DNA from 3 places in the Streptomyces sp. MS19 genome. Region 1 is predicted to be linked to each of the others. Evidence: riboswitches for the same ligand, from Rfam matches in the RefSeq annotation. Region 1 holds a riboswitch; each other region holds the start of a gene.
The links. Region 1 has a riboswitch for thiamine pyrophosphate ahead of thiO (glycine oxidase ThiO). Riboswitches for the same ligand answer to the same signal wherever they lie in the genome.
Positions count from the first base shown of each region.

Region 2: it holds a riboswitch for thiamine pyrophosphate, as region 1 does, so the genes downstream of both, thiC (phosphomethylpyrimidine synthase ThiC) here and thiO (glycine oxidase ThiO) in region 1, are expected to answer to the same signal.
Region 3: it holds a riboswitch for thiamine pyrophosphate, as region 1 does, so the genes downstream of both, ACL02R_RS24710 (thiamine ABC transporter substrate binding subunit) here and thiO (glycine oxidase ThiO) in region 1, are expected to answer to the same signal.

Region 1 is NZ_JBJZOH010000002.1:50,665-52,909, reverse strand. Features, by position in the region: gene thiO (glycine oxidase ThiO) at 1-953, opposite strand, end outside; TPP riboswitch at 944-1,055, opposite strand; gene ACL02R_RS02770 (DUF1996 domain-containing protein) at 1,288-2,193, shown strand; gene ACL02R_RS02765 (DUF305 domain-containing protein) at 2,238-2,245, shown strand, end outside.
Region 2 is NZ_JBJZOH010000006.1:135,012-137,256, reverse strand. Features, by position in the region: gene thiC (phosphomethylpyrimidine synthase ThiC) at 1-1,084, opposite strand, end outside; TPP riboswitch at 1,076-1,187, opposite strand; gene ACL02R_RS08865 (YibE/F family protein) at 1,262-2,245, shown strand, end outside.
Region 3 is NZ_JBJZOH010000036.1:26,615-28,859, forward strand. Features, by position in the region: gene ACL02R_RS24710 (thiamine ABC transporter substrate binding subunit) at 1-916, opposite strand, end outside; TPP riboswitch at 953-1,058, opposite strand; gene rlmN (23S rRNA (adenine(2503)-C(2))-methyltransferase RlmN) at 1,093-2,202, opposite strand; gene ACL02R_RS24720 (phosphatidate cytidylyltransferase) at 2,236-2,245, opposite strand, start outside.

The DNA of each region.
Region 1 (2,245 bases):
GCCTCGGCCAGCGGCAGCTCGGTCAGTCCCGGCAGCAGCTCGTGCGCGTCGCGCAGCAGCCCGTAGACCCCGCCCGCCGTCACCTCCGTGTCCATGCCGCGCTCCTCGACCGTCGCGCCGAGCACCAGCTCGCCGCTGCGGCGCGGCACCAGGTACACCTGCTCGCCGCGCACGACCGCGCGGACCGTCCGCGACAGGAACGGCTGCCGCGTGTCCGGCATGCGCAGCCGCAGGACCTGCCCCTTCACCGGCCGTACCGGCACCGCCACCCCGGGCGGCAGCCCCGCCAGGTCGCCGCTGCGGCAGCCGCCCGCGAGGACCGTCCGCTCCGCCGCGAGCCGCGTGCCGTCGGCCAGGACGACGCCGGTCGCGCGGTCGCCCGCGAGGGTGAGCCGGGCGGCGTCCGAGCGGTGCAGCGCCACCCCGGCCCGTTCGCACGCCGTCAGCAGCGCCGCCACGAGCAGGCGCGGATCGGCCTGGTGGTCCCCGTCCACGCGCACCCCGCCGCGTACGCCGGGCGCGAGCATCGGTTCGAGGCGGCGGCACTCGCGGCCCGTCAGCCACTGCGTGTCCAGGCCGCAGCGCTCCTGGAGGAGCCGCAGCTCCCGCAACTGGGCGCGGTCGTCGGCGTCGAGCGCCACCTGGAGCGTGCCGCGGGCGCGGTGGCCGACGTCCGCGCCCGCCGCGTCCGCCAGTTCGGCGGCGAAGGCGGGCCAGCGGGCGGCCGAGGCGAGGTTGAGGTCGAGCAGCGCCTCCTCGCCGTGGTGCAGCTCGGTGACGGCCGCGAGCATCCCGGCCGCGACCAGCGCCGCGCCGCCGCCCGGCCGCGCGTCCGCGACGGCGGTCCGCAGCCCGCGCCCCGCCGCCCGCCAGGCCGTCACCAGTCCGATGACGCCGCCGCCGACGACCACGGCGTCGTACGCGCCGGCCGCCGTGCGTGCGCGCGTGTCCACGCGACTCCTCCCTTCGCCGGAATGACCCGGATCAGGTTCGTACGGTCGGAGGCCGCCCGCCTCCCTCTCAGCCCGGTGCGCCGGACTCCCGTGGGTGTTTACGCTCGCCCGCCAGCGTAGTACGCCGGGGCCGCGCGCGGTGGGCGGGGGACGGGCGGCGGGGCGGTCCCGGCGGCGTCCCGGCCCCATGTCCGGGAAATGACAGGCGAGTTCCGGGAATGTGCGGGACTCCTTGACGCTCTCTTGGGGCGCTCTTAGTGTCCGGCCTCAGAGAGCGCTCTCTGACGGCCGCGCGCCCAGCGCGGAAGTCACCCCCCACTCGTAAGGAGAGCCCGTGAACCTGACCCAAGTCCGGCGCCCGCCATGGCAGGCGCTCCTGGCCGTCCTGGCCGTGGCGGCCGTGGTCGCCTCGCAGCTGTTCACCGGATCGACGGGCCGCGCGGCCCAGAACGAGCAGTCGCAGGCGGCCGTCGGACCGAACGTCGTCCGCGTCGCCGAGTTCGTGGCCGAGTGCGAGTTCAGCCACCGGCGCCCCGACGACCCGATCATCTTCCCCGGCCTGCCGGGCGCGTCCCACTCGCACAGCTTCTTCGGGAGCACCGTGACGGACGCGTACACGAACCTGAGCGACCTGCTGGCCTCGGACAGCACCTGTGACCCGGCGATCGACCTGTCCTCCTACTGGGTGCCGACGCTGTTCGTGAACGACCAGCCGGTGGAGCCGCAGAGCGCGACGTTCTACTACCTCGGCGAGGGCGTCAACGACCAGACGATCGCCAACACCCAGGCGCTGCCGCAGGGCCTGAAGATCGTGGCGGGCAACGCCATGGCCACCAGCCCCGAGGGCACCATCGCGCGCTGGTCGTGTCTGCACGCGGGGCACGTCAACCCGTCCCAGAACTTCGTCAACTGCCCCGCCGGCACGGCGCTTGAGTCGTACCTCGACTTCCCGCAGTGCTGGAACGGCCGTGACCTGGACTCCCCCGACCACAAGAGCCACATGGCCTACCCCGTGGGCGGCACCTGCCCCTCCACGCACCCGGTGGCCGTGCCCAAGCTCCGTCAGGTACTGCGCTACCCCGTGAACGGTGACCCCTCCAACTTCCGCCTCGCATCAGGACCCGGATACACGATGCACGGAGACTTCTTCAACGCCTGGCCGACCGCCGAGATGGAACGGCGCGTGCGCGACTGCATCCGCCCGATCATCAAGTGCGGCCCGAACGGCTCTCCGTCCTGACCCGTCCGACCTGACCGTCCGACCACCGGAACCGGAGGCACCCCATGACGAC
Region 2 (2,245 bases), on a different contig from region 1:
CCTGCTGGAGGTCGATGTTCTCCTTGATCTTGTGCATCGGGACGTGCCCGGGGCCCTCGATCATGGTCTGCACGTCGTGCGCCTTCGCGATCGCGTTCAGCTCGCCCAGCGTGCGCAGTTCGGCGAACTGCGCCTCGTCGTTGGCGTCCGCGATGGACCCGGGCCGCAGCCCGTCACCCAGCGAGAACGTGACGTCGTACGCGCGCAGGATCTCGCACAGCTCCTCGAAGTGCGTGTACAGGAAGCTCTCCTGGTGGTGTGCCAGGCACCAGGCCGCCATGATCGAGCCGCCGCGCGAGACGATGCCCGTCTTACGCCGCGCGGTCAGCGGTACGTATCGCAGCAGAACGCCCGCGTGGACCGTCATGTAGTCCACGCCCTGCTCGGCCTGCTCGACCACCGTGTCGCGGTAGATCTCCCATGTCAGCTCCTCCGCCCTGCCGTTCACCTTCTCCAACGCCTGGTAGATCGGCACGGTTCCCACCGGTACGGGCGAGTTGCGGAGAATCCACTCGCGTGTCCGGTGAATGTCGCGGCCCGTGGACAGGTCCATGATCGTGTCGGCGCCCCAGCGGGTCGCCCACGTCATCTTCTCCACCTCCTCGTCCACGGACGAGGTGACGGCGGAGTTGCCGATGTTGGCGTTCACCTTCACCAGGAAGTTCTTCCCGATGATCATCGGCTCGGACTCCGGGTGGTTCACGTTCACCGGCAGGACGGCCCGGCCCGCCGCGATCTCGTCGCGCACGAAGGCGGGTGAACGGTTCTCCCTGAGCGCCACGTACTCCATCTCGGGGGTGATCTCCCCGCGCCTGGCGTACGCCAGCTGTGTGACGGCGGGCGTCCCGTCGGCCCGCCGCTCCTCGATCCACGCGCCGCGCAGCGGCGGCAGGCCGCGGCGGACATCGGTCTCGACCTCCGGGTCCGTGTACGGACCCGAGGTGTCGTACAGCGTGACGTCGGTCCCGTCGGTCAGGTGCACGCGGCGCACCGGCACCCGCAGATCGGGGCGCGAACCGGTGAGATATCCCTTGTGTGATCCGATGGCGGACACGTCGGACGTGCGTGTGTCGTGCGAGGTCATTCGACCCACTCCCTACGCCGGCATTACCCGGTAACAGGTTCGGCGGTCGGCGCGGCTCCAGCGCCCTCTCAGCCCCGTGCCCGGAGCTCCCGCGATGTGCTTGGTCAGCGGTCCCACGCTAGCCCGCGCCGGGGTGTGCTGAACAGGGCGCCGTGATTCTTACGCGATGATCGGAGCGTGAGCCGACTCGACGACCAACCACCGGGCCCCCCGCACCCCCCGGCGCACGGGCACGCGCACGGGCACCAGCACGGCCCCGCCGCGCCCGTCTCGGCACGGCTGCGCAAGGTGATAGCGGCGGTGCTGATCCCGTTCGCCGCCGTCATGGCCGCGGGGCTCGTGCTGCTGTGGCCCGGCGGGACACCGGAGCAGGACGGGCACACGGGCGTCGGCTTCGACCAGCAGACCGAGCAGGCGCGCGTCACCGAGGTCACCGAGACCCCGTGCGAGGAGCTGGGCGTGCAGGTGCCGCGGGGCAACCCCGGCGCGTGCGAACGGGCCACCGTCGAGGTCACCAGCGGCCCGGACGCCGGACGCACGTTCACCGAGGTCGTGCCCCCCGACGCGACGCAGCGGTTCGACGTCGGCCAGGAGGTCGTCGTCGCCTACGCGCCCGACGCGCCCGAGGAACTCCAGTACAGCGTCCGCGACGTGGACCGGCAGCTGCCGATCCTGCTGCTCGCCGCGATCTTCGCGCTCGCCGTCGTCGTGGTCGGGCGGCTGCGCGGGCTGCTCGCGCTCGTCGGGCTCGGCGTGAGCTTCTCGGTGCTGACCCTCTTCATCCTGCCCGCGATCCTCCACGGCTCGAACCCCTTGGTCGTGGCGGTGATCGGCGGCAGCGTGATCATGCTGACCACCCTCTACCTGACCCACGGGGTGAACGCGCGTACCTCCGTCGCCGTCCTCGGCACGCTCGTGTCGCTGCTGCTCATCGGCGCGCTCGGCTCGCTGTTCATCGGCTGGGCGCACCTGACCGGCAACACCGACGAGCAGACCGGCCTCGTCCACAGCCTCTACCCGGGCATCGAGGTGCGCGGCCTGCTGCTGGCGGGCATCCTGATCGGCTCGCTCGGCGTGCTGGACGACGTCACCGTCACGCAGACGTCGGTCGTGTGGGAGCTGAAGCAGGCCGACCCGTCGGCCGGCTGGCTCACCCTCTAC
Region 3 (2,245 bases), on a different contig from region 1:
CCTGGAAGTCCCTGCCGATCAGGAAGTCCAGCAGCGCGCGGCCCCCCTCGGGGTTCTGGGCGCCCGCCAGCAGCCCGGCGAACTCGACCTGCCGGAAGCAGGTGCCCGTGGACACACCGGTCGGCGCCTCGTCCGGCCGCTCCTCGCCGCCGTAGACCACCCCGGCGGGCGGGCTGGAGGCGTAGGAGACGACCAGCGGCCGGTCACCGCCCTGGCCTGAGCCGGAGAACCGCTCGTTGTACGCCTGCTCCCAGCCGTCCACGACCTCCACGCCGTTGTCGGCGAGCTGCTGCCACCAGTCCTGCCAGCCGTCCTCCCCGAAGGTCGCGACGGTCGCCAGGAGGAAGCCGAGGCCGGGCGAGGACGTCGCGGCGTTCTCCACCACGAGCAGGTCGCGGTAGGCGGGGTCGGTCAGGTCGGCGAACGTCTCGGGCGGGTCGATGCCCTCCTCGGCGAACCACGCGCGGTCGTAGTTGACGCAGATGTCGCCGGTGTCCACGGGCGTGACGCGGTTCTCGCCGTCGAGGCGCAGCTGAGCCGGTATCGCGTCCAGGCCCGCCGCCTCGTACGGCTCGAACACGTCCTCGTCGAGCGCGCGGGACAGCAGCGTGTTGTCCACGCCGAACAGCACGTCGCCCTGCGGGTTGCCCCGCGAGAGCACCGCCTGGTTGACGACCACGCCCGCGTCGCCGCCGCGCAGGACGTTCACGTGGTAGCCCGACTCCTCCTCGAAGCGGGCGAGGACGTCGTCGGAGACGAGGAACGAGTCGTGCGTGACCAGCGTCACCTCGCGCGAGCCGGCGCCGTCACCGCCCTCCGACCCACCGCTGCCGCCGTCGCCGTCGCTGCCGCAGGCGGTGACCAGGCAGAGGCCGAGGGCAAGACCGCATATGCCCAGTGTCGCGGTGCGCTTCATGGTGCCGCCTTCTTGGCGCGGGCGCGCGCGGGCAGCACGAGAGTGGTTCCGAACTTCCTACCCGGCATGACCCGGGCGAGGTTCGAGGGTCTGCGGCCGTTGCCGCACTCTCAGCGCTGCGAGCGCTCCCCTGTCGGAAAGATGAAAAACTACCGGCCAACGATAGCAGCCGCCGGTCAGACCCGCTCCGTCGCCGCCAGCTGCCCGCAGGCCCCGTCGATCTCCTGGCCCCGGGTGTCCCGCACCGTCACCGGTACGCCGTGCGCCTCCAGCGCGGCGACGAACGCCCGCTCGTCCTCCGGACGCGACGCCGTCCACTTCGATCCGGGCGTGGGGTTCAGCGGGATCAGGTTCACGTGCGCGCCACGCCCCTTGAGCAGCCGGCCCAGCCGGTCGGCGCGCCACGCCTGGTCGTTGATGTCCCTGATCAGCGCGTACTCGATGGAGACGCGGCGGCCGGACTTGTCCGAGTAGTCCCAGGCCGCGTCGAGGACCTCACGGACCTTCCAGCGCGTGTTGACCGGCACCAGGGTGTCGCGCAGCTCGTCGTCCGGCGCGTGCAGCGACACCGCGAGACGGCAGGAGAAACCCTCGTCGGCGAAGCGGCGCATGGCCGGGACCAGGCCCACCGTCGAGACGGTGATCCCGCGCTGCGACAGGCCCACGCCGTGCGGCGCCTCGTCCGTCAGGCGGCGGATCGCGCCGGTCACCCGGCGGTAGTTGGCCAGCGGCTCGCCCATGCCCATGAAGACGATGTTCGACAGCCGCGCGGGGCCGCCCGGCACGTCGCCGTCACGCAGCGCCCGCATGCCGTCCACGATCTGGTGGACGATCTCGGCGGTCGACAGGTTGCGGTCGAGCCCCGCCTGCCCGGTGGCGCAGAACGGGCAGTTCATCCCGCACCCGGCCTGCGACGAGACACACATGGTGACCCGGTCCGGGTAGCGCATCAGCACCGACTCGACCAGCGTGCCGTCGTGCAGGCGCCACAGCGTCTTGCGGGTGGCGCCCTCGTCGCACTCGATGTGCCGCACCTCGGTCATCAGCGGCGGCAGCAGCGCCGCCGCGAGCCGCCCGCGCGCCGCGGCGGGCACATCCGTCCACTCCGCCGGGTCGGCGGTCCAGCGGCCGAAGTAGTGCCGCGACAACTGCTGTGCGCGGAACGGCTTCTCGCCCAGCGCCACGACCGCCTCGCGGCGCTCCTCGGGCGTGAGGTCGGCGAGGTGCCGCGGCGGCTTCTTGGCGCCGCGCGGCGCGATGAACGTGAGCTCTCCAGGTGCAGGCATGGTCCTGCCAGTGTCGCAGATCGCCCGGCCGGCTCAGCCCGCG